2 regions of the Shewanella sp. KCT genome follow, and region 2 is predicted to be linked to the other one. Evidence: riboswitches for the same ligand, from Rfam matches in the RefSeq annotation. Region 2 holds a riboswitch; the other holds the start of a gene.

Region 1 (14,940 bases), on a different contig from region 2:
TTCACTTCAAGGGCGGCCAAGGCGCCAAGACAGGCACAGGCGGACATCTGCCGGGCAGCAAGAACCAGGGGAAAATAGCTGAGATCCGCGGCATTCCAGCGGGCCAAGATGCCATCTCGCCGCCCAGGTTTAGGGAGCTCAACTCTGTGGCCGACTTTAAACGCTTCGCCGATAGGGTACGTGAACTCAGCGGCGGCGTGCCTATCGGCTTTAAGCTGAGCGCCAACCATATCGAGCGGGACATTCAGTTTGCCCTCGATGCCAGCGCCGACTACATCATACTCGACGGCCGTGGTGGCGGCACCGGCGCCGCGCCGCAGATCTTTCGCGACCACATCAGTGTGCCCACCATCCCCGCCCTGGCACGCGCCCGCCGCTACCTGGATCAGCAGGAGGCCAGCGGCCGGGTGACGCTCATCATCACAGGCGGCCTGAGGCTACCCATGGACTTCGTCAAGGCGATGGCGCTAGGTGCCGACGGCGTTGCCCTGGCCAACAGTGCCATGCAGGCGATCGGCTGCGTCGCCGCCCGCATCTGCAACACCAACAACTGCCCCGCCGGTATCGCCACCCAAAATGCCGACCTGCGCCAACGCCTCAATATCGACAAGTCGGCGCAGCAGCTGGCCAACTTTCTGGGCGCCTCCACCGAGCTGATGCAGGTGATGGCCAGGGCCTGTGGCCATCACAGCCTGCAGGACTTTACCCTGGACGATATCGCCACCTGGCACAGCGAGATGGCAAGGCTCTCCGGCGTCTCCTACGCAGGCGTGACGCCAATTTAACGTGACAGGTTACACTCACCTGCCCGCCTCCCCCAGCCGTCCCCTTCGGGCGCGGGCGGGCGCTCAACTCTATTAAGAGCGAAACAATAAGACAAACGCCACACCAGTAAAGACTTGTTTAACAAGATAAATGGGTGCACACTTGCCAGCGATTTAGGACAATCCATCGCCTAAGGCCAAAAGCCACCTCAATTCAGCCATAGATAATGTGAAGGATCACAATGCAAGTCGTTATTTTCTCGATAATCTTAGCCCTACTCTTTATCAGCCTGCTGCTGGTCTACCTAAACTGGCGCGGCAAACAGCCCATCGAAGTCACCGGCGGCCCAGATGAGGTGATTTTTCTCGCCAACCAACTACTGCACAGCGGTCGAGAGGCCCAGGCCCTCGATTATCTGGAGCGCGCAGCCGCCATGGGGATGGCGCACGCGGCGCAGTTCCTGGGTGAACTCTACAGCCTCGAAGATCATCATCTGTATGATTTAGACAAGGCCAATCATTGGTTTCAACAAGCGGCCGAGCTGGATGAGCAATTTGCCCAGATTCAACGCCAGATGCTCAAGTTGAAGGTTCATCCAAGCCAAAAAGGTGGCAGTCACGAACTGGAAGCCATACTGAAACCTGGCGCCGATCAGGGCAACAGCCAGCATCAAGGCGAACTGGGCAGACTCTATCAGGAGAGCCCACTGCTCGACCCAGACGGCAGCAAGGCGCTGCACTATCTCGAGCTTGCGGCCGAGGCGGGTGATGCTGAAGCGCAATACCATCTGGCCAAAGTGCTGCTGGAACCGCGCCATGGCAAGCCGGATCCCATCAGGGCCAGAGCCCTGCTCACGGCCATTGCCAACAGCGAACCACTGGCCAAGAGCCAACTGGCGCAGATGCTGCTTAGGGGAGAAGGTGGCCCGGCCGAACCCCGTGAGGCCGAGCGCCTGATGCGCGAGGAAGCAGAGGACAACGAGTTTGCCCTCATCGAGCTGGCGCACCTCTATCAGGAAGGTAAACATCTGCCTAAGGACATCGATAAGGCTGAGGAGTGCCTAAGACAGGCCGTGGCCAAGGAAAACAACAGTGCCACCTACCAGCTGGGGGAGCTACTGCTCAAACATAAACGCGCCAACAAAAGTCACCTTGAGGCGATCGCCCTGCTCACGCCATTGGCCCAGCAGTGGATGACAGACGCCCTCTTCCTTTTGGGTCAGGCTCACGAAGAGGGGCTTGGCACCCGTCGACATCTTCCCACGGCCCTGGCTTACTATCGTTTGGCGGCGACCGATCCCGCGCCCTATCATCTTGAGCGGGTCGAGACATTAAGTGCCAAGATGGGCAGCTATGAGAAGGAGCAAGCCGAGAGCCTGTATCAAGCATTTCTCGCCGAGCACCCCATAGAGAAATCTCAGCAGGCCTGCATAGATCTGACCCATGGCCTGCGCCTGCTCCATGAAGATGACAGAGGCCGACGCCATCCGAGAGAGGCCATTAGCTTCTTGGAGCGCGCCGCACTCGCCGGCGAGAATCTGGCATTTGAGCCGCTGCATAAGGCCTGCGCAGAGCTGAGCCAGAGGGTCGATGCCGCCGTCTGGGCACAGATAGCCCTGGAAGATCAGTTCTATTTTCTGCCCACGGGTGAGATGGAGAGCAGCTTAGCCAGCCTCAAGCAAGGCTTTAGCGAGTCAGAGCAGGCGCTGTTTGAGCAGCGCTTACAAGAACGGCAAGAGTCACTCACAGGTCACTAGGCTTTCACCAGCACTAGTCGCTAAGTTCAAACGCACTAAACCCCAAAAAAGCGCTAAGCCCAAAAGCACTAGCCCCAAAATATAAGCCCAAAAAAGGGTGGCCAGTAAGCTGGTCACCCTTAGTCTAAAAACGGGAATTAAAAGAGACTAACCCAGGCGGCGTCTTAGCTCCTTGGTCGCCTTCACCATGTTTTGCAACGCAGGCTCCACCTCATCCCAGGTGCGCGTCTTGAGGCCACAGTCTGGGTTCACCCACAGCTGTCCCACAGGGATCTTGGTCGCCGCCTTCTCAATCAATGCCACCATCTGCTCCACAGTCGGAATATTCGGGCTGTGGATGTCATACACACCCGGGCCTATCTCGTTGGGATACTCGAAGTCCTCGAAGGCATTGAGCAGCTCCATGTGCGAGCGCGAGGTCTCTATGGTGATCACATCGGCGTCCATGGCGGCGATGGCATCTATGGTAGCGTTGAACTCGCTGTAGCACATATGGGTGTGGATCTGGGTCTCATCCTCGGCGCCCGCCGCGCTCAGCTTGAAGGCGGCCACCGCCCAGTCGAGGTAATGCTGCCAGTCACTGGCCTTTAGTGGCAGGCCTTCACGAAACGCCGGTTCATCTATCTGTATGATGCCGATACCCGCCGCCTGCAGGTCAGCCACCTCGTCACGGATCGCCAGGGCAAGCTGATTGGCGATCTGCTCGCGGCCGATATCCTCGCGGGCGAAGGACCAATGCAGTATGGTGACCGGGCCGGTCAACATCCCCTTTACCGGCCTGTCGGTCAGGCTCTGGGCGAAGCTCGCCCAGGCAAGCGTCATCGGCTGACGACGTGAGACATCGCCATAGATTAGCGGCGGCTTGACGCAGCGTGAGCCGTAGCTCTGCACCCAGGCAAACTGGGTAAAGCCTACCCCGTCGAGCTGCTCGCCAAAATACTCCACCATGTCGTTGCGCTCCGCCTCGCCATGGACCAGGACATCGATCCCCAACTTGAGCTGACGCGCTATGCTGTCGCGGGTTACCGCCTCGAGCTGCGCCACATAGGCCTGCTCGGTCAGCTCACCCTTACGCCAGCGACTGCGCAGGCCGCGAATGGCCGGCGTCTGCGGGAAAGAGCCGATGGTGGTGGTGGGTAGCAGCGGCAGACGAAAACGGGCCTGTTGCTTTAGGCGGCGCTCGCCAAAACCGCTAGGACGATTGAAATCCTCAGGCGTTAAGGCCTTGAGTCTCGCCTGTACCTCAGGGTTGGCCGCCTGCTCTCGGGCCTGACGTCTCGCCTCACAGCGCGCCACTATCGCCTGGGCTGCCTCGCTCTGTGGGGTAAGCAACAAGGTGCGCAGCGCGGCCAGCTCGTCGAGTTTCTGCTTGGCAAAGCTGAGTTGATTGGCGAGCTCTGGCGCCAGCTCGGTTTCGCTCTCCAGATCCACGGGCACGTGTAAGAGCGAACAGGAAGGCGCCAGCCAGACACGCTCTCCAAGATCTGCCACCACAGCGCGCAGCCGCTCGGCCAAGATGTCGAGATCCGCCGCCCACACGTTGCGGCCGTTGATCACCCCAAGGCTGAGCACCTGCGTAGGCTTAAGGCTGGCGCCAAACAAAGTGAGCTGCTCGGCATCGCTCACCTGATCCAGATGCAGGCCATCGACTACGAGATCCTTAATTAACTCATGATGATGGGCCACAGAGCCATAGTAACTGGCCAGCAGCAGCTTAACCCCCTGGCCACTGAGTTCCCTGTATGCCGGCACGAAGGCCGCCAGCCAGTCATCATCTAGTTCCAGCGCCAAGATAGGCTCGTCGAGCTGCACCCAGGTCACGCCCTGGTCGGCAAATCGCGCCAGAATGGCCTGGTAGGCCTCGACCAGCGCGGGCAGCAGGCTCAGTTTATCGAAGGGCTCGCCCTCGCACTTGGCAAGATAGAGGTAGCTGACCGGGCCAAGCAATACCGGCTTAGGCTGATGCCCCAGGGATTTAGCCTCGTCCACCTCGTCGAACAGCTGCTCATAAGCTATTTCGAAGCGCTGACCCGCCGTGAGCTCGGGCACTATGTAGTGATAGTTGGTGTTGAAGTATTTCTTCATCTGGGCGGCACGGCTCGCCTCCCCCGTGGGCGCGCGGCCACGGGCCACTCGAAACAGGGTATCGAGATCCACCTGCTCGCCGCTGCGATGGCGCGCCGGGATGGCATTAATGGTAGCGCTCAGGGTGAGCACCTGATCGTAGAAGGCAAAGTCCCCAACCGGCACTTGCTTCACCCCCGCCGCCTGCTGCCACTGCCAATGGGTTCTGCGCAGTTCACTGGCGACCGATTGCAGCTGCGACTGGTCTATCTCACCACGCCAATATTTTTCCAGGGCAAATTTGAGTTCCCGTTGACGGCCGATACGGGGAAAGCCTAATGAAGCGATATCTAGAGTTTGCATATTGTATACCTTTTGCATTAAGATGAGCGAAATTCATGGTTAGCGCCCTTCGCTGTCATCGCAATACAGGTTTGAGAACTGAAATTGCACAACAAACTAAAATAGGCGTCTGGACGTCTAGAAGTTTATTGTGCTAGTCTGTTGTCTCGCAATCGAATTGATTTCACGAGCAACATGAGCCAAATTCATGTGAGGTAAAAATGATAGAGCTTAGGCATTTACGTACATTGGTCGCCCTGAAAGAGAGCGGCAGTCTCGCGGGCGCAGCCAAGAAGCGCTTTGTCACCCAGTCGGCCTTATCCCACCAGATCAAGGAACTGGAGACCCGCATCAACTCGGCGATTTTCGTGCGTAAGAGTAAACCCCTCTCCTTTACCCAAGAGGGCGCTAGGTTGCTCAATCTGGCCGAGGAGATCTTGCCTAAGGTGATAGAAACCGAAATCGATCTCAAGAATGGCCTGGGCAGCGAGGCGAGAGATCTCTTTGTGGGTATCGAATGCCACAGCTGTTTTCGTTGGCTGATGCCGGTGATCGAGCAGTTTAATGCCAGCTTTCCTCACACCAACTTGGAGCTGTCGAGCCGCCACCTGTTCGACTCGCTGACCGCGCTCAAGCAGGGACAGCTGGATGTGGTACTCACCTCAGACCCTATTCCCGACCATGATATCGCCTATCAGCACCTGTTCGATTTCGAGGTAAAACTCCTGGTCGCCGCGGATCATCCGCTGGCCGAGCTCCCCTATGTCACGGCGGCGCAGCTTAGGGATCAGACCCTGCTCACCTACCCAGTGCCACTAGACAGGCTGGATATCTATCGCCACTTCATGGAGCCGGCGGGCGTGCCGGTTGCTAAACAGATCCGCTGCGATCTCACCGCCATGTTGCTGCAACGCATCGCATGTCTTCTCTGAGTTCCTCATCCAACCCTAATGACTCGAACGCCTCAAGGGTCAGCGTCTGCTTCTGATTATCGATCAGCGACTTGATGATAGAGAGCGGGAACGACTGCTCCGACTCGGCATTCAGGTAGGCAAAGGCCGTCAGGGCGATGATCTCGCCAAATACGCTAAACAGCGCCAGGGTCTGTACCTCATCGGGATTGATGTTCACCCCTTCCATATGATGCAAGCTATCCACGGCGTCGGTAGCGATGCTCTCGGTGAGCGCCCAGTAGCCGTATACCAGCTTCTTGTAGGGCTGTGGCAACTCGTCGAGACGCTCCTTGAGGTAGAAGGTGAAGGCATAACGGTAGATATTGACTTGGCCCAGGCGCACCAGGGCATCTTTCAATGAACGGTTCTTCGATGACACGCTGGCGTTAGCCGCCGAGTTGCTGCGCCATAGCAGATGCGCCGCCAACGCGGGATCGGAAGAGACTATATCGATCACATTGCGGATATCGCCATCGGCAATAATGGCTTTCTTCAGCGGGATCAGAATACCCCGTCGTCCGATAACCTGTTCTTCATTGGCAATAATTGCGCGTACTTGAGTGAATACCTGATGCTCAAGATCTGTCATGAGAAGTTATTAACCTGATTTATTATTGGCACGGCGCCATTTGTTATCCGAGAATTTACCCATAAAACGACTGTCTGGGTCAAGTCGATTTGGGGTAAAAACGGACATTAACCTAAATAAATTCATCTTGCCACTCACGCCTGAGCTTTCAGCCTACTATGGACGAAAGATAAACGACAAAATTCCGCCACTTAACCAAGGGATGACGTCCGTTGTTCGGCTACTGCCAGGGCCATTTTAGCTATAAGGCACCTGCCTGTTGCAGACGCTGGTATAGGTGCTCGGCGAGACGACGATAGCCTTCATCGTTGAGGTGAATCGCATCAGATTTTACTTCTGATAATTTTAGCAGTTCTGTCAGAAAATCCTCAATAAATAGCGGCTGATATTGCGCGGCCAGCTGTCCATACAGGGGCGCCGTTTCCAGCCAGATGCTCTTCTGAGGTACGCCAATCAACACCACTGGAATATCGCGCCGCTGGGCCTGTGCCAGCATAGCAGAGAGGTTGGCCTCGACCTGCGCCGCGTTGCCATTACGCAGAAAATCATTACCCCCCTCAAGCAAGATAATGAGATCCGGCGGCGTCTCATCCAGCACTCGGGCGAAGCGCTCGCGGCCCTGGGAGGTGGTCTCTCCCGAGATGCCGGCGTTGATCACCTCACGTCCGCTCATTGCTTGCAGCTGCGCAGGATAATCCATGCCGGGGCTGGCTCCCACGCCTTTAGTCAGGCTATCGCCAAAGGCAAGGATTCTGGCACTCTCCGGCAAGGGGGCAAGAGACGGGCCGCCGCTTGACCAGAAGATGATGGCCAAGAGCAAGATAACGGGCACAAGCAACCACTTTAATTTCATCCTTTGTCCTCACTAAACATATCAAGGGAAGGTGCGAATAAGTCCCGTGCTTGCTCTGCGTGTGCTTAAAGTGGATAGATGCAAGGCACAGTTTGCAGCGAATGGCCCTAGTCCTTCGCAAGAACTGTAACGCAGAAAATACCGCTGTAAGCCTCGCCCTGCGGGGCTTTGATAGCAACACCATTTCGGCGTTATTCAACTTCAGCAGGCCTCGGCATGCCCTCAGTTGAATGCCTTGAACTGTCGCTGCTATCAAAGCCAGAGCTGTGCGACGACTTGTTCGCACCTTCCCAAGCCCTATGATGAACAGCAGGCAATAAAAAAGCCAGTCAGATCTGACTGGCTCTTAAGGCTAAAGCCGCGTTAGAAGCGGTAGCTGGCGGTCAGGCGCAGCGCTCGGCCCGTACCAGGATAATAACCGCTACCCCAGGTGCTGAAATACCCTGAGCTGACATATTCCTTGTCCAGCAGGTTATCGACCCGCAGGCTGGCCAGCCAGGCATCGCGGGAATAGTTGATGGCGATATTTGCCAGGGTATAGGCATCGAGCTTATCGCCTAAGTTGGCATTATCGCCTTCCATGTAGCGCTCACCCGTGTAGACCGCCTCGGCGAAGAGCTGCAGATGTTCATAAACATCGTAGCTGACATAGCCACGGCCGCTGTTCTTGGCCACCCAGGAGAGCGCCTTACCTTCGTTTAGTCCTTCGGTAAACTCGGCGTCTATATAGTTGTATTCAAGCCCAAGCATTAGATCCTGAGTCGCCTGCCAGTCCCAGTCTGCGCTTACCCCATAACGGCGTGAGGCATCGGCGTTAACGTTGGCGCCGGGGAAGCTGCCACCCACGGGGGTTTCTGCGCTCGGGTCGAAGACGATCTCATCTTCGAGATCCAGACGATAGGCGCTCACGCGCAGGGTGTTTTGCTCGAGCAGCAGATCCCAGCCCGCCTCGTAACTGCGGCCGGTCTGCGGCTTGAGCCCCTGAATACTTGCCGGGGTGTAGGCCTGCTCATCCACCTTGGCGAAACGGAAGTTGTCGTCGGCACGCAGGTAGAATCTATGATGCTGATTAGGGCGATAGTTGAGACCGAGCTCGAAGGCATGGGCATCCTGATCAAGATCTATCCCATTTGGATAGGCTTTGCCGTCCACCAGCTCATCGGTCACCTCGGCGTAACGACCGCCCACCACGTAGCTGAAACTCTCGGTGAGAGGCACTGTCGCCTGCAGATAGGCGCTGGCCAGCTTCTGCACATTGCTGCGATTGCTAAAAGTCGCCTCGCCGCGACTAAGATCCAGACCGGTCACCAGCTTAAGCTCGCCGTTATCCGTCTTGATGTTAGCCACAGCCTTGGGCTTAAACTCGAGCAGAGAGCGGGTATCGCGGCGGCTTGTATTCCAGGTGCTGAGCCCGGTTGTCAGGGTGTCGCTGTAGTTAAGGTCGGCGCCCAGAGACCAGGCCTCATTTAGCTGTCGCTGATAACCGGTGCGGGCCGCCGTGGTCATCTCATGCAGGTAGGCATCGATAAAGAGATCGCCCTGCTGCAGATCACCCATTTGTCTTGGGTTTTCCTTGATCTGATCATCATTCAGCGCAGCAGCCAGTTCGCGGTGATTGTCATAGTGACTCGCCTCAGCGAAGAACTGCTGCACCTCATCGTCATATTGCAGGCGTCCCAGCACTGAGCTGGTTTTGCTGGCATTGTGATCGCGATAGTTGTCGCTCTTGAGATGGTTGGCCGCGCCATAGAGGCGCCAGTTGTCATTGATGGCGACCGACCCCTCGGCCTTGGCCTCAAAGGTGTCGAAGCTACCGCCGGAGAGCTGCAGGCTGCCGCCGTTATCTTTCGGCGCCTTGGTGATAATGTTGATCACCCCGCCAACCGCCTGGTCTCCATAGAGCACACCGGCGCTGCCTGAGAGGATCTCGACTCGCTCCACCTGATTGAGCCCGATGGCGCCGATGCTCGGCGCGGCGATATCGATGTTATTGAGGCGACGACCATCGATCAGGATCAAGGTGTTGTTGACCGCCTGACTGGCGCTGAAACCTCGCATGGCAAATACGGCGCCCGAGTTTGAATCTGACACCTGAATGCCGCTCTGTCCGCGCAGCAAGTCGGTGAGGTTGGTGGCACCGCTGAGCTCGATGGCGGCAGCGTCGATCACATTGACGTTAGCCGCGATATTGATAGGGGTGTTTTCGCTGCGGCCGATAACCGTGATGGTTTCATCCACAGGCCCTGGGGTGCCCGAACTTTCCGCTAAGACAGGAAAGCTCCCGGCCAGACAGGCGCCAAGCAGTAGCGCAATTTTACTAGGTTGTGTACCCATTTTCCTTTAACTCCTAAAAGGGAAACAGGGCAAGGCGTCACGACTGGGCGCAGTCCATCAAACCGCCAGGGTCGCATTTCGAGATCTGCCCGCCGAAATCTCAAAATCACCTTAAGGGCCGGTCTCCGGACTGAGGCTAAGTCTAAACAAAGGGTTTAAACGACGAGCTTAGATTTTTTTAACGCCATGATGTTAAAGGCATGGCGCACCCAGCTCTCACCTATCACCGTTGCGGGGGCAGTGCCAGATTCTCACTGGCTTCCCGATTATCCCTTGCGCCATTTTGGCTAGGGCACCACATAAGGTTGACTAAATTAGGTAACGCTCTGCCCTCGGCCCCGCGGCTTATGTGCGGCGTTGAGGAGAGGCTCTCTCCCGGCTCCAGTGACAGAATGCGGGCATTATAGACGTCTACACGTATAAATGTCTAATGCTCCCATAATGGCCCGAATCGGCATCTTCACCCAAGGGCTGCATTACTCCCTAAAACAACAAAGGAGGCCTATGCCTCCTTCATCGCAGATAGGGGAAAGTTACGCCTCGGCTAATGCCTTAGGGTTTTCACCATATTCATTGCCTTCAACGCTGTCTTGTACATAGAAGACGATCAACACGATAGCGCCGATAAGCGGGATCAGACCGATCAACTGCCACCAGCCCGAACGGCCGGTGTCGTGTAGGCGTCTTGCCGAGATAGCGAGAGTTGGGATAAGCAGTGCCAGCGAGAAGATACCGCTCAGCATATACAGACCTGTCACCACATCTATGGTTGCCGCCACGGCATAGAAGATGATGTAGAACAGGGTAAACATCCAAAATTCTTTGCGACGTGCACGACCGGTGAAATCAGCAAACTTCTTCAACGCACCAATAAAATATTCCATATAGTTCCCTTTGTTTACGTAAATTAACTGAAAAACTCCAATAAAGAGGGGGCCATTCCTAAGCCCCCTATTGGATAAGTGTCATAATATATCAATAGTTTAAAAAATATAATTGAAATTTAATGACAATCTTTTTTCATTCACAGGCGCGACTTCACCACCTTACCGCCTTTCATCACGAAGCCCACATCCAGCAGGGCCGAGATATCCTCCAGCGGGTTGCCCTGGGTCGCGATAATATCGGCCTGCTTGCCGACACTCAGGGTACCCAAGCTATCAGACATATCCACTAGCTCGGCGCCGTTGATGGTGGCCGAGATCAGCACATCTTTATTACTCATGCCCGCCTGATTCATCAATACGGCCTCGCGCGCATTGGTGCCGTGGGCCGAGACGCCGCTGTCGGTACCATAGGCAATCTTGACCCCGGCCTTATAGGCGCGGGTAAAGTTAGCCGTCATATCGGCACCCACTCGCACCGCCTTCTGCTTGATGGCCGGCGACATAAAGTCAGACTCCTTGGCCATATGCACCACGGTATCGCCCGCCAACAGGGTGGGCACCAGGAAGGCGCCATTCTTCTTGAGCAGCTTGATGCTCTCCTTATCGGCGTAGCTGCCGTGCTCTATGCTATCGACCCCGGCGCGCAGAGCGGCGTTGATCCCCTCTGTCGCATGGGCATGGCTGGCCACCTTACGCCCCAAGGCATGGGCCGTCGCCACAATTTCTTTGATCTCATCATCGTTCATCTGCTGGCCCGTGCCTGTGTCGGTATCCGACAAGACGCCGCCGGTAGAGGTGATCTTGATGACATCGGCGCCAAACTTGATGGCGCGGCGGGTGGCGCGGCGACAGTCATAGGGGCCGTCGCAGATGGTCTTAGTGGTGAACTTATCCAGCAGATCTGGGCTCATGCCGTCCACATCGCCATGGCCGCCGGTCACCGACACCCCGCCCGAGGCGATGATGCGCGGCCCGTCTATCCACCCCTTAGCAATCGCGTCACGCAGGGCATACATCTGCTCCGGCTTGGCGCCGAGGTCCCTAACCGTGGTGAAGCCCGCCATCAGGGTCTTGTTGGCAAAGTAGGCGCTCTGCATCGCCACATCGGCGTCTGACATCCTAAGGCGCTGGCTATCATTCTTGGGCCCCAGCTCGCCTTGCAGATGCACATGCATATCCATCAGACCCGGCATCACAAAGCCCTGCTTGAGATCCACATACTTAGCGCCAGGCGCGACGGTCTCGACGCTCAGATAGCCGGGGGCAACCTGGCTAATCTTGCCATCGGTGATCACCAGGGTCTGTTCGCTGAGCGGCTTAGCGGCCGGGTCGGCCAGCAGGGTGCCGGCATGGATCACTGTCACATCATTGGCAAACAGGGATGGCGACAAGAGAGCAGCCGTCAGCGCGGCAAGGGGGAGCAGAGTATTATTTTTCATTATGGCCCGTTAATCATGTCTGAAGGAGTGAGAACTCGCCGCGCCTTGCCGAGAAAGCTCCCGATAAGGACAGGGGCGAGCGTCTAAAACTTGACTAACATGACAACAAATTGGCCTAAAAACAACCACAAAAGCGGCCAACTTAGCCCGGGCCCCTAGCCCTAGCCCGAGCAAGAGCTGTCACAAGCAAGCGCCAAGCAGGTGTTATCGCAGGCCCGACATATCGGCGATACGCTCGACGGGCGGCGCTATCTTAAGAGAAGAGAGAGATAACAAGGCTTCGCCCCGCGCCGATTGATGCAGCAGAAACAGATCCTCCTTGCCGGCAATAACCGTATAGTGACCTATCTCGCCGACCGGCTTATCTATGCCCTGCTCGCCTCTGTGGGTCTGCGGCATCTTATCGCAGGTCAACATGGCGCTATAGCTCGCCTTACCGCCGAGCTCGCTGGCGCCCAGTTTCTGGTATTGCATCTCCCCCTCGCAGGTATGGCGATACTGCTCGGCAAAACTGTCGAGAAAGGCCTCGGGGTCGATACGCTGCGCCATCCCCTTAAACCCCTGCACGCAGTAGAGCGACGACCAATGGGCCAGCAGCTGCTGGGCGGGCACAAACTCGGCCGAAAACATATCACCGTGCTGCTCACTGTAGGCCAGGCGCCAGTTGGCGGGGAAATGCAAGCCAAGGTTCTGCTTGAAGATAGTCAATTGACTGGGCTGGACATGGGCCTGTGATGACATCTGTGCCAGCTCGGTGGCGGTCACGTCCAAGGGCTGTGCGAACAGGGGCAGTGCGAGCACCAGCCTTTTGGCCAACGCCTGAGTAAATACCTGTGGTGAAAAATCCATTTTATCTACCTCATCCTCAATGCTGCGACACCCAGATAGCCAACAAAAATAACCAACAAACCGATAACAATCTGCGGCCATTTGCAGTGTGAATCACTAAACACCAGTGATTTCCAGCAGATATTACTACAAAGTTACCCAGAGGGAGCGGATGATTTACAAAAATTAAGACTGAAAAACTCGTTGACGCTTTGGATTACTTTTTTAATCTTAATTAAAATTTACAAAGCCAATAGCAAAGGCTCTCTTAACTTCTTCCCTATTGATGTTCGACCACTGTCCTTAAATTGACCCTCTTGATTGGATAGAGTAAAACAATCACTTATATAACAATTATATGAATTCCCTTAGCCCCAAAGGTCATCGATGAGTTCAACCACCAATGCCCCCCGCACCCTCAAAGTCCCTCTCGTCAATGTGTATGCCAAAGGTGGCTACAGTGCCCAGTTGCGAATTGGCGCCGAGAAGCACCCGCTCAACCTGATCTTAGATACGGGTAGCAGCACCCTGGTGGTGTCTGGCAGCGACTATGTCGAGGAGCGCGACACTGCCCTCACCCCCACCAGCTTCGCCCAAGAGGTGCTGTACGGCATAGGTGGCTGGGACGGCCCAGTGGTCTACACCCGGGTGGGGATTCGTGAGGATGCGATAGATTTCGATCTCCATGACGACCATGTTCCCCACGCCCACCATCCGATTGTGCTTGAGCAGTGCCCTGTGGCCGTGGTGTCATCTCTTGCCCAAGAGACCAGCTTTGCCGATGCCGACGGCATCTTAGGTCTGGCCTACGACGCCCTTAACAAGGTCTATGATCTCAAGAGCTATTTTCATCACTACGGCATAGCCCCGGCGCTCACCTTCCCCTGGCCCTTCGATGAGGAGATCCACCTGTGCAGCCAGCACTATCGCCCCATACTCACTGAAGCGAATCAGGACTTCTCCATGGGTCAGGGCGCGCTCGCCGCGCAAGACACCCAGTGGCATCAGGCGACCGAGACGAGCTTCAACAGCGAAGATCTGCGCCAGTTTAAACGCTTTCTGCGCACCCAGCCGACAGATGATCTGCCGCCCTATTTCAGCAATTTAACCAGCCACGGCCTGACCCCCAACAAGTTTGCCTTCTTCGCCCGCCGCTCCAGTATACATGTGGCCAGCAAAGAGGTGCTCGCACCCAACAGCGCCAACGAGTTCGCTTTCCTCGGCCAGGATCCCCTCAACCAGGGCTGGTTGATCTTAGGTGGCGGCGAGGAACATACCGAACTGTATCAAGGCGAATTTAAAACCATAGCGGTGATCGAAAACCGGTATTACAACGTCAACCTGGTGGGACTAAAAATAGGCGATGGCGAGATGATCCCCAGCCTGCTGACGCAATCTGTAGAGAATGCAGAGCAGCAAGCATTAGCGGAGCACGAGTCAGCAGAGCAAGCGCCAGAAGCAGACGACGCCCAGCAAGATAACTCACCATCAGACACAAGTGCGCTCTGCCCAGACGGCCAGCACCTGCACACCCATGGGGTGCATATCTGCGACACCCTTAGGGGACAGAGCAACGCCATCATAGACACGGGCGCCTCTGCAATTGTGCTCACCCGTCACCTGTTTGGCGCGCTGACTCAGGCCCTGGAATCGATAGATCCCAAGTTCACCCAGCAGATAGCCCCCTTTAGCGATATCGCCTTTCAGCAGACAGGTATCGACATGGCAGAGCTACAGCTGGAGCGCTGGCCGGATCTCATCTTCTATTTTGTCGGCCCGCGAAACGAGCATGACTCGGCGCCGAGCTGCGACGATCCCGACTGTCCACCGGGATGCGAGCCTATCGCCATCCGCGTCACGCCCCAGCACTACTGGCAGATCAACACGCCGACTCAGGGCAAGGCCTGCTTCAAGCTGTTGTCGCAGCTGCCTAATTGGCCGGATCAATCCATTTTGGGTCTGCCGCTGATGAGCGCCTACTATGTGGTGTTCGACCGCTCGGTGGACGACAAGGGAGTGATCCGCTTCGCCGAGCAGAGACCGCTGCAGATATCCGAGGTGCAGCATGCCAGATAATGAACCCTTCTCATCAAAGCAACTCCCCTCAAGGGAGCAGCTTTCAAGCGAGCT
Region 2 (14,940 bases):
GTCATCGCCCTCGAGTAGCTGATTGGTGAGCCAAAGGGTGAGGCAATCGACTAAGATCACCCGCTTCTCCCTGGCGTGAGTTTCGATACAGGCACTCAAGTGTAGCGGACACTCCAGGGTCTGCCAGGGCAAACCATCCTCACGGCGCTCATCCTGGTGGCGGGCGATACGCGCGCGCATCTCCTCATCCAGCCCCTGGGCAGTGGCCACAAACAGGCACTCATAACCCTTGGCCACATAATCGGCCACGAGGGAAAGGCCATGGCGAGACTTACCGCTGCGGGCGCCGCCTAGAACCAGGTGCATCATAGGCTGATCACCAGGATAAACAGGTAACAGAGCAGCTCGATCACCTGCTGGGTCGCCCCCAGCACGTCGCCAGTGTAGCCGCCGATCTGACGACGATAACTGCGTACCAGCAGCTGGCGCGCCGCCAGCAACACCAAACAGAGCGAGAGCGCCGAGGCGATACCGCTGAGCCAGAGGGTGAGGACGCCGGTCAGCAGCAAAATGCCCAGCTCATTTGGGGTCTGCGACTGGGCCAGGGGTTTGCTCTTGCTGCTGTCGTCATCCCGTACATAGGTCTCGGTGAAGATTAAGGAGGCCGCTACCATACGGCTCAGGCAGTGGCCCACCACCAAGGCTGCCATCACAAGATCGCCATCGAACAGGGCGATCTCACTGAGCAGCACAAACTTGAACAGCAGGCTAATCACCAGGGCGAGCACGCCATAGGTGCCGACACGCGAGTCTTTCATTATGGTGAGCTTATCCTGCACCTGCCAGCCACCACCGAATCCGTCGGCGGTATCCGCCAGGCCATCCTCGTGGAAGCCACCGGTGAGCAGCAGCCCGGCCACCATGGCGAGTAGGATGGCGACGCTGATGGGCAATACCTGAGTCGCCAGGCTATAGACCAGGGCGCAGATGCCACCGACAAGCACGCCGACCAGGGCGAAGTAACGGCTGGCCTGATTGAGCCGCTCATTGTCGACCTCCACCCATGCAGGCATGGGGATCCGGGTAAAGAAGCCCATGGCGATAAAAAACAGGTTTAACTCTCTGGCAAACATCTTCGCGCTTTCCCTTTTGGTTCCTTAGATTGTGATTGCCGCTAAATCGAAATGCCCATCTCTTCGAGGGAGGCCATCTCGTTGTAAAACGTGGCCGCCGCCTGCACCAGAGGCACAGCCAGCGCCGCCCCGGTCCCCTCACCGAGACGCAGCCCGAGAGACAAGAGCGGCTGGGCATTGAGATGCTCCAGCATCAGTTTGTGACCGCGCTCGCCGGACTCGTGGGCGAAGATCATATAGTCCCGGGCGTGGGGCGCTATGGTCACCGCCGCCAGGGCCGCCGCCGTGGCGATGAAGCCGTCGATCAACACCAGCATCTTCAGCTCTGCCGCCGCCAATATGGCGCCGGTCATCTGCACTATCTCGAAGCCACCCAGACAGGCCAATACACCATAGGGATCTCCCAGTTGCTCACGGTGCAAAAACAGCGCCTGCTCCACCAGCAGCTGTTTGCGTGCCAGGGTGGCGGCATCTATGCCTGTGCCCCGACCGACACACTCGACCGCCTCGCGCCCCATCAGCGCCGCCATGATGGCCGCCGCCGAGCTGGTGTTGCCTATGCCCATCTCGCCGAAGGCTATAAGGTTACAGCCGCGGCCCTGATGCAGCGCGACTCGCTCCCTGGCCATGGCGAAGCCCTGCTTGACCGCACCCAATGTCATGGCGGGCTCGCGATGAATCGCACCTGTGCCCGCCCCCAACCTGTGATTGATAAGCTTGGGCTGATCATGGATCTCCTGGGCGATGCCGCAGTCGATCACCTCCATGGTGATCCCCCCCTGGGCACAGAACAGATTGATGGCCGCGCCGCCCTTGAGGAAATTCATCACCATCTGGGTGGTCACCTCGCTAGGCGCGATGGAGACGCCGGAGGCGGCGATGCCGTGATCGCCGGCAAACACCAAGAGGGTTGGTTTGGTTATTTGCGGCTTGTCTGGCCCCAGCACCCGGGCGATAGTCATCGCCAGGGTTTCGAGCGCGCCCAAGGCGCCCAGTGGCTTGGTCTTAGTGTCTATCTTCTGCTGGATCTTGGCATCGAACTCGCTACTTACCTCAGTGACTTCAAACATACTGGTACCTCATATCGCTCGCCCTCGTTCTCGATTCATTGCAATCCACGCCTTCTTTGCAGGCATAGTTCGGCACAGTTCAATACTCTTCTCCATCATGACTCCTCTCCTTCCATACACCTTTCCTTCGATCCTGGGCTAGTTGCCACGCTTCCCGCCCAGGATAAACAGAAAGAAGAGGCTGCCTATCACAGCCGTGATGATCCCCACCGGCAGCTCCTGATAGCTGAGCAGACACCTGGCCAGCACATCCACCCAGATCATAAACAAGCCGCCCACCAGGGCCGTCAGCAACAGGGCGAAACGCCCCGGCAGCAATAGGCGCACCATGTGGGGCACCATCAGGCCGACGAAGCCGATGCCGCCGCAGTTGGCCACCAGGACGGCGGTGATCAGCGAGCAGAGCAGCAGGCTGACGAGACGCAGGCGCTGCACCCGAATGCCCAAGGTGTGGGCGGTCTCATCCCCCGCCTGAATGGCGAGGATCTGCCGCTTAAGCAGCAGCAAAATGGCGCTCGCCGCTAACACCAGCAGCCAGGGCAGCCAGAGCATCTGCCAACTCGCCTTGGCAAAGCTGCCCAGGCTCCAGAAGAGCACAGAGGCGGCCGATTGCGGCCCGGAGAAATAGAGCATCAGGCTGGCCAGCGCGCCGAACAGGAAGGAGATCGCCACCCCGGAGAGCAACATGCGCTCTATCTGGGTGTTAAGATCCCGTCCGCACAGGGCCAGCACCATGAGCACCGCCAGGCTGGCACCGATAAAGGCGCCAAGCGGCAGGCCGACACTGGCAAGAGCGCCGCCGACACCGCCCAGCAGGGTGATCACCACAACCGCCCCCAGACTGGCACCGGATGAGATGCCAAACAGATAAGGGTCGGCCAGGGGATTGCGAGTCACCGTCTGTAACACGGCGCCCGCCAGGGCCAGGCCGAAGCCGGCGATGAAGGCCAGCAAGATGCGCGGCAGGCGCAGCTCAATCAATATTCTTGCTGTCACGCCGCCGGGATCGGCGCCGCTCAGCTTGGCCAGCAGCACCTCAAGCACCTCGGCGACGCCTATCTGCGCCGCGCCGAAGCTCACCGCCAGCACAGGAGTCGCCAGGGTCAGCAGCCCCAGGCAGACGAAGGCCAGGTATTGTTGCGGGCTATAGCCTCTTCCCAGACTCAGGCTAGCGCTCAGCATGGTTAGCCTCCTTCGCCTCAAAGGTCTGGTCACCCAAGCCATTGCCATGCAGAGCACTCTGCCCTCCATTTTGAAGGTGATAGCCATAGAAATAATTAATCTGCGGGTTGCCGTGCTGTGGATGGGGCGATACCTGACAGCAGACGCCGAACACCCTGGCGATCTGCGCCTCGCTCAGCACCTGTTTGGGCGAGCCTTGAGCCACCGCCTTGCCCTGATCCAGCAGCAAAAGTTGATCGCACAGGGCGCTGGCGAGATTGAGGTCGTGAATCGAAATCACCACAGTCACCCCCAGGGCCTTGAGCAGCTCGAGGATCTGGATCTGATAGCGGATATCCAGGTGATTGGTGGGCTCGTCGAGGATCAACAGCTTGGGCTGCTGCACTATGGCGCGAGCGATCAGGGCCCGCTGCTTCTCGCCCCCAGACAGGGAGGCGTAGATCTGTCCGGCGCGATCCTTGAGCCCCACTGTCTCCAGGGCCTGACTCACCGCCAGGCGGTCGGCCTTGGTGGTCATGGAGAAGGCGGCCTTGTGTGGCGTGAGCCCCAATGCCACCAGCTGGGCCGTGGTCATGTCGAAATGCTGGGGCGTGTCTTGCAGCACAACCGCCACCTCGCGGGCAAAGGCCCTGGCGCTCAGGCTGGCGATAGGCTGCCCAAACAGCTGGATCTCACCGCTGTTAGGCGTAAGGAAACGATAGAGGCAGCGCAGCAGGCTGGACTTGCCTGCGCCGTTGGGGCCTATGATCCCCAGCATCTTACCCTCGGGCAGTGCCAGGTTAACCTGGGACAGTATGGGGCGCTCACCGCAGCGCCAGCTGAGATCCCGCACCGATAGCGCCGGGCGCACGCAGGCGCCATCGCCTGCACCTAAGTTCGATCCTTCACTGGCGCCGTGAGACAGGAGTGATTCTGTTTGTGATGGCTGACTAGGGGCGCTCAAGGTCGCGCCCTCCGGGGAGCAGCGCCGAGGCGCCCTCGCCCTTGGGCCAGACTCGGCCCCGAGGTATTCTTCATCTATTGGCTCCCTCAAGTCACCCGCTTGAGATAGTAGTTGGAGAGTAGGCAGGTATCCTGACTCGTGGCGACCAGGTCGGGTTCGACTAGGCAACACACTCACAGTTGCGGGCACAGTTTGGGCTAGCGGCGCTGGGCCTTCCCCAATTCCCTATTAAGTCCAAGTTATCGCCTTGGCGATCTCGACACCATACTCCCGGCGCAGGCGGTCCCCACGCACGGTTATTATGCTAAATTTCGCGCCCCTGGCAAGCGGGCTGCTACTCGGGCTAACAAATCAATTACTCGGCGTCGTGCCAGTGCAGGCGCCAGTAACCCTCTCCCGCCTTATCGCGATAGTGGCTTACCTTGACCACACTGGCGTAATCCAGACTCAGCCGGGTATAGAAGCCCACGGCGCGCTCTACCCCCAGGGCCTTGGCCATCAGGTGACGTATCACGCCGCCATGAGTGAGCAGTAACAAGGCCTCACCACTATGCTGATGCACCAATAGCTCGACCACCTCGTCGACACGCTGCTCGAACTCAGCCATGGGCTCCCCTTCGGGCAGTGGATTGGCCCAAGGGTCCCGCCAATAGGCACTCAGCTCCTCGCCGTGATCGGCATGCAGCTCAGGGATAGGCTGACCGTCCCAACGGCCGAAGTAGATCTCCTTGAGCCCGGCATCCAGGGCTACCTTCACCTGATTCTTAGTCGTCAGATGTTCGGCAAACACGCGGCAACGCTTAAGCGGCGAGCTGATCACCCTGTCCACCGTCTGGGGCAGCTTGGCATAGGCCAGCTGCATCTGGGCGAAGCCTATCTCTGTGAGAGGTTGATCGCTATGGCCGCGCAGCAGGTTGCCGCCTTCACATTCGCCGTGGCGCATCAAATAGAGTGTCGTTTGCGTCATAACTGCAGCATTAAACCTTTTCAAGTTAAGTCGCTAGCAGCATACCCTTATGGCAATAAGCTTGGCAACGCCAGACAATTAACACATTGAAAAACTTTCAAATTAAATATCTTTGTCAGCCTTTCCATACAATGCAGTTTAAACAGGACGCAGCGGCGCAGCCCTCGAATTTCATCCGTGTTTACGCTTATACTCATTTGACTTGCCCTGGGTATTATAAGTCGATTAGTATAGACGTCTATACGTTTATACATCCAAAATAAAAATAGCACGTCAAATCGATAGACGCGGCAGTTTAGGCAATAGGTCAGTTGAAGTAGGTGAAAGTTATGGCGACCCAATCCCCTGTTCGAAACGTAAGGCAGATTAACGACGCGATCCGCGCGCGGCTCAATAAGGAAATTTTGATCCTCGACGGCGCCATGGGCACCATGATCCAGAACCACAAGCTGGAGGAGGCCGACTTTCGCGGCAAACGCTTTGCCGAGTGGCCCTGCGATCTCAAGGGGAACAACGACCTGTTGGTGCTGACCCAACCCGAGCTTATCAAGCAGATCCACAGAGATTACCTGCAGGCGGGCGCCGACATCATAGAGACCAACACCTTCAACGCCACCCAGGTGGCCATGGCCGACTATGAGATGCAATCGCTGTCACGGGAGATCAACCTAGAGGGCGCTCGACTGGCCCGCGCCGCCTGTGATGAGGTGGCCGCCGAAACCGGCCGTCAATGCTATGTGGCCGGGGTACTAGGGCCCACCAACCGCACCTGCTCCATCAGCCCGGATGTCAACGATCCCGGCTATCGCAATATCCATTTCGACGAGCTAGTCAGCGCCTATATCGAGTCCATCGAGGCACTGATAGAAGGCGGCGCCGACATCATCATGGTAGAAACCATCTTCGATACCCTCAACGCCAAGGCGGCGCTGTTTGCCATCGAAACGGTATTCGACCAGCTGGACCAACGCCTGCCTATCATGATATCAGGCACCATTACCGATGCCTCGGGCCGCACCCTGACGGGTCAAACTACAGAAGCTTTCTACAATTCACTGCGCCACGTGAAACCGCTCTCCATCGGCCTCAACTGCGCCTTGGGGCCGCAAGAGCTGCGCCCCTATGTAGAGGAGCTGTCGAAGATCGCCGAGTGCTATGTCTCGGCGCACCCCAACGCTGGCCTGCCCAACGAGTTTGGCGGCTACGATGAGACGCCGGAGGAGATGGCCGAGGTGATCGGCCCTTGGGCAGAGGAAGGCCTGCTCAACATTATCGGTGGCTGCTGCGGCACCACCCCAGAACATATCAAGGCGATCCGCGCCGCCGTCATCAAGCACGGCGCCCGGGAGCTGCCGGATCTGCCCGTAGCCTGTCGCCTCTCAGGCCTGGAGCCGCTGACCATAGACGCCGACTCGCTATTTGTGAACGTGGGCGAGCGCACTAACGTCACCGGCTCGGCCAAGTTTCTGCGGCTGATCAAGACGGGCGAATATGAAGAGGCGCTGTCGGTCGCCCGGGATCAGGTGGAAAACGGCGCCCAGATCATCGACATCAACATGGATGAGGGGATGCTGGACGGCGTCGAGGTGATGCAGAAGTTCCTCAACCTTATCGCCTCCGAGCCCGACATCAGCCGGGTACCTATCATGATCGACTCCTCCAAGTGGGAGGTGATCGAGGCCGGCCTCAAGTGCATTCAGGGCAAGGGCGTGGTGAACTCCATCTCCCTCAAGGAGGGTGAAGCCAAGTTTATCGAGCAGGCCACCCTGGTGAAACGCTACGGCGCGGCAGCCATCATCATGGCCTTCGACGAAGTTGGCCAGGCCGATACCATGGCGCGCAAGATAGAGATCTGTACCCGCGCCTATCGGGTATTGGTCGATAAGGTGGGCTTCCCGCCGGAAGATATCATCTTCGACCCCAACATCTTCGCCATCGCCACTGGCATCGACGAGCACGACAACTATGCGGTGGACTTCATCGAGGCGACCCGCGAGATCAAGCGTACCCTGCCCCACGCCATGATCTCCGGCGGCGTGTCTAACGTCTCCTTCTCCTTCCGTGGCAACAACCCGGTGCGCGAGGCGATCCACGCCGTGTTCCTCTATCACGCCATCCAGGCGGGGATGGACATGGGCATAGTCAACGCCGGTCAGCTGGCGATCTATGATGATATCGATCCCGAACTGAAGGCCAGGGTAGAGGCCGTGGTGCAGAACCTGCCCTGCCCGGTGGAAGGATCGAACAACACAGAACAGCTACTGGAGATCGCCGAGCAGTACCGCGGCGACGGCGCCGCTGGCGCCAAGAAGGAAGATCTCGAGTGGCGCAGCTGGCCAGTCAACAAGCGGCTGGAGCACGCCCTGGTCAAGGGGATCACCGACTTTATCGATCAAGACACCGAAGAGGCGCGCCAGTTGGCCAGCCGTCCGCTGGATGTGATCGAAGGCCCGCTGATGGATGGCATGAACGTGGTCGGCGACCTGTTTGGTTCGGGCAAGATGTTCCTGCCCCAGGTGGTGAAATCGGCGCGGGTGATGAAGAAGGCGGTGGCCTACCTCAATCCCTACATAGAGGCGGAAAAAGTCGAGGGCGAGTCCAACGGCAAGATCCTCATGGTGACGGTTAAAGGCGACGTGCACGACATAGGCAAGAATATCGTCGGCGTGGTGCTGGCCTGTAACGGCTACGAGGTGGTGGATCTCGGCGTCATGGTGCCGGTCGAGAAGATCATAGAGGTCGCCAAGGCGGAGAAGGTAGATATCATCGGCATGTCGGGGCTTATCACCCCGAGCCTGGATGAGATGGTGCACAACGTCAAAGCCTTCCACAAGGCGGGACTGAATATTCCCTCCATCATAGGCGGCGCCACCTGCTCCAAGATCCACACCGCGGTGAAAATCGCACCCCACGCCCCAGAGGGCGCCATCTATATCGCCGACGCCTCGCGCGCCGTGCCCATGGTGGCCAAGCTGATCAACAAGGAGACCCGACAGGCGACCATAGATGCCGCCTACGAGGAATACCGGGTGATGCGCGACAAACGCAATTCACAGGCCAAGCGCAAGCAGATCGTCACCCTGGAGGCCGCACGGGAAAACCGCTGCCAGCAAGACTGGAACGCCCATATGCCATTTGTGCCGAATCAACTGGGCAGACAGGTGTTTGACGACTACCCGCTGGAAGACCTAGTCGATCGCATCGACTGGACGCCATTTTTCCGCAGCTGGGAGCTACACGGCCACTTCCCCAAGATCCTCGATGACGAGGTGGTGGGCGAAGAGGCGCGCAAGCTCTACCAAGATGCCAAGGCGATGCTCAAAACCATCATCGAAGAGAAATGGCTGACGGCCAAGGCGGTCATCGGCCTCTTCCCGGCCAACACAGTCAATTACGATGATATCGAGATCTACACAGATGAAAGCCGCAGCCAGGTCGAGATGACCACCCATCATCTGCGGATGCAGATAGAACGTGTGGGCAACGACAACTTCTGTCTCGCCGACTTCGTCGCGCCGAAAGACTCTGGCGTCGCCGATTACATGGGCGGCTTCGCCGTCACCGCCGGCCACGGCATCGACGAGCATGTGGCCCGCTTCGAAGCCAACCACGACGATTACAACGCCATCATGCTTAAGTGTCTGGCCGACCGACTGGCCGAGGCCTTCGCCGAGCGGATGCACGAGCGGGTACGTAAGGAGTTCTGGGGCTACGCCGCCGATGAGAACCTGGATAACGAGGCGCTGATCCGTGAGAAATACAAAGGCATACGTCCGGCCCCCGGCTACCCTGCCTGCCCGGATCACACAGAGAAAGGCCTGTTGTGGGAGCTGCTAAAGCCCGACGAGACCATAGATCTCAATATCACCGAGAGCTACGCCATGTTCCCCACCGCCGCCGTCTCCGGCTGGTACTTCGCCCATCCGCAGTCGCGCTACTTCGGCGTGACCAATATCGGCCGGGATCAGGTAGAGGACTACGCCAAGCGTAAGGGAATGAGTGTTGAGGAGACAGAGCGCTGGTTGGCACCGGTACTCGACTATGATGTTTAACGGGAAGTGATCTGGAGTCATCACATAGACTCCTTGTGATTGTTTAAACTTCGTTTGAACTTGAGTCCAGAGGCTTCGCCTCACTAACTCATACGGCCTTGCGGCCGAGGAAAGTCGTGGGTCTTCAACCCACACCCGAGCAAGAAGGGGATCAACAGCAATCCCCCTCTTGCATCTCCCCTGCCGCCCCAGACGAAGTTGTTTTTCCTCATACTCCAATGAAAATCGCCTAACGACTCGGATGGGACTCCTGTCCCCCCGAGTCTTGCCCATCGTCCATGATGGCCACACGGCATTTTCATCTGCGTATCCCCGCTCTGGCATCCTGCTTCGCTCTAACTCCTGCATCCATGCAGTCGTCGGCAACTTCGATGGGGACTTGTTGTAGCATCTAACCTATTCTGAAGGGTCAGTCACTCTGGTCATTGGTCGCTAACAAGATACCTTTTTGGGCTAAATACCTTTCAAGAACAATGAAGGGAGTCGCCACGAGCAGGGCATAAACTATGGCATTTAGGAGACTTTGAGTGATGATACCCAAAAACGAGCTGGGATACAGGCTAGAAAATATTAGCCCAGATAAGATAATACTCGCCATAGCGATATAAAGAGTTAACCCAACGCTAGTCAACCTTTTACTCTCTGGTCTTTTAGCCATAAAACCTCCCTATTTAATACCCGCCAATCACCACCTTACAGGCGATTGAATCCATCTAGCTCCAGCCTAGGTACAGGCTGCTTTTTACTTACCCGAAAGCTTGCGAAGCTTTTAAAGCTCAGCTTATAGAAGTTCTAGGCTTAAGTCAGGCTTCGATGGGAACTTGTTGTAGCATCTGACCTCATTCGCACACAGCTAAAAAGACTTTAAACTCAATATGGTACATACAGCTAAAGCTCATTAAAGGTGACTTATAACAGGTGCCGGTTGTGGTTTAAAAGACCCCGTTGGAAGTTGCCGGAGTGGATTGCAGAAAATCACGTGATTGAGGCATGGATGCCGAGATAGCCTCAGATGAGCCATGGATGGCGAATATGAGGCGATAGGGATTTTCAAAAAGACACGAAGGAGTACAACTTCGCCGGGGCGTCAGGGTGGATGCAAGGAGGGCGAGGACGAGCAGTCCTCCTTGCCCGGGTGTGGGATGGAATCCCACGACGTCCTTCGGTCGGCAGACCGACACACCCTATAACAATGGGATGGAATCCCACGACTTTCTTCGGTCACTAGACCGACTCACCTCATAACAATGGGATGGAATCCCACGACGTTAAGTTAATATCCAAACAAAATTTGAACCAATACATAAGAAAGCCGTGAGGCATCACCTCCCAAAGGGAAAGAAATAACCCCACGACTTATCTCGGCCGTCAGGCCGTATATTCCCTGGTGTGGAACGGAGTTCCACGACTTACAACGGTCATCAGACCGAGACTCCCCTGTTATCTATCTAAATTCATCACCTTGACCCAGGCGGCGACGAAATCATCGACAAACTTCTGCTTTGAGGTATCGAAGGCATATACCTCGGCGACCGCGCGCAGTTCAGAGTTAGAGCCGAAGATGAGGTCCACCGAAGTGGCGGTCCACTTAGGTTTGCCGCTGCTGCGATCCAGTCCCTGATAGATACCATCGACATCTGATTTCTGCCACAGGGTCGACATGTCTAACAGGTTGACGAAGAAGTCATTGTTAAGCGTGCCGGGACGCTGGGTCAACACCCCGTGCTTAGCCCCTTGATAGTTGGCATCGAGGGCGCGCAGGCCACCGACTAACACTGTCATCTCGGGCACAGTCAGATCCAGTTGATCGGCCTTATCCACCAGCATCTCGGTGGGCGACTTATAGCTGTGGTTTACGTCGAAGTAGTTTCTAAAGCCATCGGCATGCAGCTCCAGCAGGCTAAAGGAGTTTTCATCCGTCTGCGCCTGTGTGGCATCACCTCGTCCCGGGGTGAAAGGCACGGCGACCTCGAAACCGGCCTGCTTGGCGGCCAGCTCGACGGCGCTCGCCCCCGCGAGTACGATAAGATCGGCCAAGGAAACCTGACTCTTGCCGGCGCCCTTATTAAAGTCGGCGCGAATCGCCTCCAGCGTCTTAAGCACCTTGACGGTTTCGGCTGGGTTGTTCACCGCCCAATCCTTCTGCGGAGCCAGAGCGATACGTGCCCCATTGGCGCCGCCACGCATATCTGACTGACGATAGCTGGCCGCCGACGCCCAGGCCAGGCGCACGCGCTCGGCAACGCTCAGCCCAGACTTGCTGATGGCTTTTTTAAGCTGCTTGATATCGCCAGCGCTGAGACGCGATTGGGTCTTATCATCGATTGGGTCTTGCCAGATGAAGTTGCCCTGAGGCACCTCTTTACCGAGGAAGTTACGGGCAGGCCCCATGTCTCTATGGGTCAACTTGTACCAGGCCTTGGCAAAGGCCAAGCGATACTCTTCTGGGTCGGCCAGGAAGCGCTCGGCGATCTTTCGATACTCGGGGTCATACTTGAGCGCGAGATCCGCAGTGGTCATCACAGGCGCATGAAACTTACCTTTGACATGAGCATCGGGCACGGCCTTGTGCACCGACTCGTCGGTTGGGATCCACTGGATCGCACCGGCAGGACTGCGGGTCTGCTGCCAATCGTAGGTCAGCAGGTTACTCAGATAGAGCGAGGTCCACTTAGTCGGCGCCTGAGTCCAAGCCCCTTCCAAGCCACTGGTGATGGTGTCTTCTGAGTGGCCCTTGCCACACTTGTTGTGCCAGCCCAGCCCCTGAGCTTCGATGCCTGCCGCAGCAGGTTCTGCCCCCAGACAATCTTTCGGCTTGTGAGCGCCGTGCATCTTACCGAAGGTATGGCCGCCGGCGATAAGTGCCAGAGTTTCCTCGTCATTCATCGCCATACGGGAGAAGGCGGTGCGGATATTCTTGGCTGAACCTAGCGGATCTGGCACCCCTTTAGGGCCTTCCGGATTGACATAGATGAGCCCCATGTGGGTCGCGCCTAAGGGTCTTTGCAGCTTGCCATCTCTGTCTTCACGATCGCTGGCGAGCATCTCGACCTCCGGTCCCCAGTACACCATGTCAGGCTCCCAGTCGTCGTTACGACCACCGGCAAAACCGAAAGTCTTGAATCCCATGTTTTCCAGGGCGACGTTGCCCGCGAGCACAATTAAGTCTGACCAGGAGAGCGCCTCGCCATACTTCTGTTTCACTGGCCAGAGCAGGCGGCGCGCCTTGTCCAGGCTGGCGTTATCGGGCCAACTGTTTAACGGCTCGAATCTCTGCTGACCGCCACCGGCGCCACCACGGCCATCCAAGGTGCGATAGGTACCTGCGCTGTGCCAGGTCATGCGGATGAAGAAAGGACCATAGTTGCCGTAGTCGGCTGGCCACCAATCCTGCGATTGGGTGAGTAGCTGGTCGATATCGGTTTTTACCTGGTCGAGATCCAGCGAGTTGAAGGCCTTGGCGTAGTCGAAACTTTCGCCGTAGGGATTGGAGCGGGAGTCGTGATCCCGCAGCGGGGAAAGATCCAATTGATCGGGCCACCAAAACTGTTTGCTCTTGGGTTGAAACGCTTTGGCGGTGCCAGTGGCGGCAGCCCCTTTGGACTTAGTCATCTGTGCGGATTCTTGCTCATCGGCGACGGCAGGGTTAAACACCAACAAGGCACTCACTAACGCCGCGAGCGTTTGCTTGTTTACTGTTTTTCCTTTCATGGTTAGCTTCCTTCAGGTTAATTACGCTTCGCCGAGGCGAAGCCTGTTGTCAGCCCAGAGTGGATTTCGCCAAGCCGCAAAAAACAAAAAAGAGACAGCAAGCGGCAAGGCTAAATTTCCAAGGCATTATTTAGTCATCAGGAATATATTAGAAGCAAGATGCTAAAAGCATATATCGAATAAAAACGATTATCTTAATCGAAAATAATAAAGCCTTTTTAGTGGCGAAAACCACAGTTCTGACCATAGCCCGACAAACCTCTGCCCCACACCGCCTCGAAAAGATCGGCACAACCATCTCAGCGAAGGTACTAGCAACAATACAGGTCGTGGCTACAACAAATCCCCATCGAAGTTGCCGACGACTGCATGGATGCATCCTTCCGAAGCGGTAACGATTTACCCATAAGCACGAGGCTCCTAACCAATGCAGTTAACTTCGTCTGGGGCGGCACGGGGAGATGCAAGGTGAATAACCATCTTTGATGATTGTGCTTACGAACGAGAGGCAGGGATGCCGAACTGGCTTTTATATAGGGATATATTTGGGGATTGCTGGAGATCCCCTCTTGCCCTGGAGTGGGATGGAATCCCACGACGTTAATATCCAAACAAAGTTTGATCTAATCACATCCCTCTTCTGGCAAACTAACCCCCTATCATTACCGGTTGTGGCTACAGTAAATCCCCCTCGAAGTTGCCGAAGGGTGTTGGAATAAATCGAGTGAGACGGGCATGGATGCCCGGCTAGCTTCCGTAGGTGCATGGATGCATCCTTCGGAAGCGATAGCGATTTATCCATAAGCACGAGGCTCCTAACCAATGCAGTTAACTTCGCCTGGGGCGGCACGGGGAGATGCAAGAGGGGGATTGCTGTTGATCCCCCTCTTGCCTAGGTGTGGAACGGAGTTCCACGACTTACCTCGGCCGTCAGGCCGCACATTCCAAGGTATGGGATGAAAACCCACGACTTTCTTCAGCCGCCAAACCAACTCCCCCTCGAGTGAGGAATAGAATCTCAAACGAGGTTTGCCCCCACTCCCCCTAGACCCAGCTAACACCTTGATCTACTATGCCTACTCACCAGGATGTCTGGTCTCTACCAGCTGGAAACAAGGATTTAAGAAAATGGAAGTTACACTCACCCCGAGCAACGCCCTCGAAACCGCCCTGCAGGCGGCGCTTGCCGATCACACCCAAGCCAAAGCCCTCTATGAACAGCTGATAAAGGCCCAGCTCTACCTGCTGAGCGATGGCCAAGAAACGCCTCAGGCCGATGGCACCACTGAGCTCTCCATCATGCAATGGCACATTCCCGTCAGCGATGAGCAGGTGCACTACTTCGTCCCGCTGTTTACCTCCCAGGAGGCGGTCGATCAGGCCAAGGCGGTTATGGAAGCGGAGGGCAGCGAATTTCACGGCCAGATAGAGATAGATGCGCCTCAGGCATTTCAGCTGCTGCTGACCAACCAGATGGATATGGCACTTAACCCCAATAGCAATTTGTCGAAAGTCGTCAGCAGCGATGAGATCCGCTATATGTTGCTACCCGACATGGCGCTACTCCCCCAGGGCAATCAGCTCCTGCTGCTCGGCAAGGTACTGGCAAGCGATCTGCCCATGTTCGGCGCGGTGCGCCAAATATTGGCTAACTACCCCAGCGTCAAGGCGGGCTATTTCATCGAAACATGCGAGCTGGATATCCGCCGCGGCGGCACAGACAGCGCCTTCACCCTGGCGCTCACCCTGGAGGGAGACAGGATTAGCGATGATTTCAGCCGCATTCGCAGCGATTGCCGCAACCTACATAGGGAGATTGAGCTTCATGGCTGGGAGATACGCCCCTACCTGTTAAGAAATGACAAACATGATGAGATAAGCGACTTCTGCCTGAAGAAGCTTGAGCCCTTCTATCGCCCTTCGCTGCTGAGCAAATTCAAGA

What was found. Region 2 has a riboswitch for cobalamin ahead of AYI87_RS03115 (ABC transporter ATP-binding protein). Riboswitches for the same ligand answer to the same signal wherever they lie in the genome.
Region 1: linked by a shared signal. The riboswitch ahead of AYI87_RS10355 (TonB-dependent receptor) and the one ahead of AYI87_RS03115 (ABC transporter ATP-binding protein) in region 2 are both predicted to bind cobalamin.

The regions. Positions count from the first base shown of each region.
Region 1 is NZ_LVDJ01000006.1:49,034-63,973, forward strand. Features, by position in the region: gene AYI87_RS10325 (glutamate synthase-related protein) at 1-785, shown strand, start outside; gene AYI87_RS10330 (SEL1-like repeat protein) at 1,007-2,521, shown strand; gene metE (5-methyltetrahydropteroyltriglutamate--homocysteine S-methyltransferase) at 2,669-4,948, opposite strand; partial or broken gene AYI87_RS10340 (LysR substrate-binding domain-containing protein) at 5,149-5,850, shown strand; partial or broken gene AYI87_RS10345 (HDOD domain-containing protein) at 5,849-6,469, opposite strand; gene AYI87_RS10350 (arylesterase) at 6,711-7,322, opposite strand; gene AYI87_RS10355 (TonB-dependent receptor) at 7,686-9,656, opposite strand; cobalamin riboswitch at 9,755-9,971, opposite strand; gene AYI87_RS10360 (DUF805 domain-containing protein) at 10,190-10,540, opposite strand; gene AYI87_RS10365 (metal-dependent hydrolase family protein) at 10,681-11,982, opposite strand; gene AYI87_RS10370 (hypothetical protein) at 12,187-12,831, opposite strand; gene AYI87_RS10375 (pepsin-like aspartyl protease) at 13,198-14,886, shown strand; gene AYI87_RS10380 (GNAT family N-acetyltransferase) at 14,876-14,940, shown strand, end outside.
Region 2 is NZ_LVDJ01000002.1:50,448-65,387, forward strand. Features, by position in the region: gene cobU (bifunctional adenosylcobinamide kinase/adenosylcobinamide-phosphate guanylyltransferase) at 1-309, opposite strand, end outside; gene AYI87_RS03100 (adenosylcobinamide-GDP ribazoletransferase) at 306-1,073, opposite strand; gene cobT (nicotinate-nucleotide--dimethylbenzimidazole phosphoribosyltransferase) at 1,115-2,143, opposite strand; gene AYI87_RS03110 (FecCD family ABC transporter permease) at 2,282-3,325, opposite strand; gene AYI87_RS03115 (ABC transporter ATP-binding protein) at 3,312-4,268, opposite strand; cobalamin riboswitch at 4,372-4,550, opposite strand; gene AYI87_RS03120 (histidine phosphatase family protein) at 4,624-5,235, opposite strand; gene metH (methionine synthase) at 5,565-9,287, shown strand; gene katG (catalase/peroxidase HPI) at 10,728-12,998, opposite strand; gene AYI87_RS03135 (SseB family protein) at 14,127-14,940, shown strand, end outside.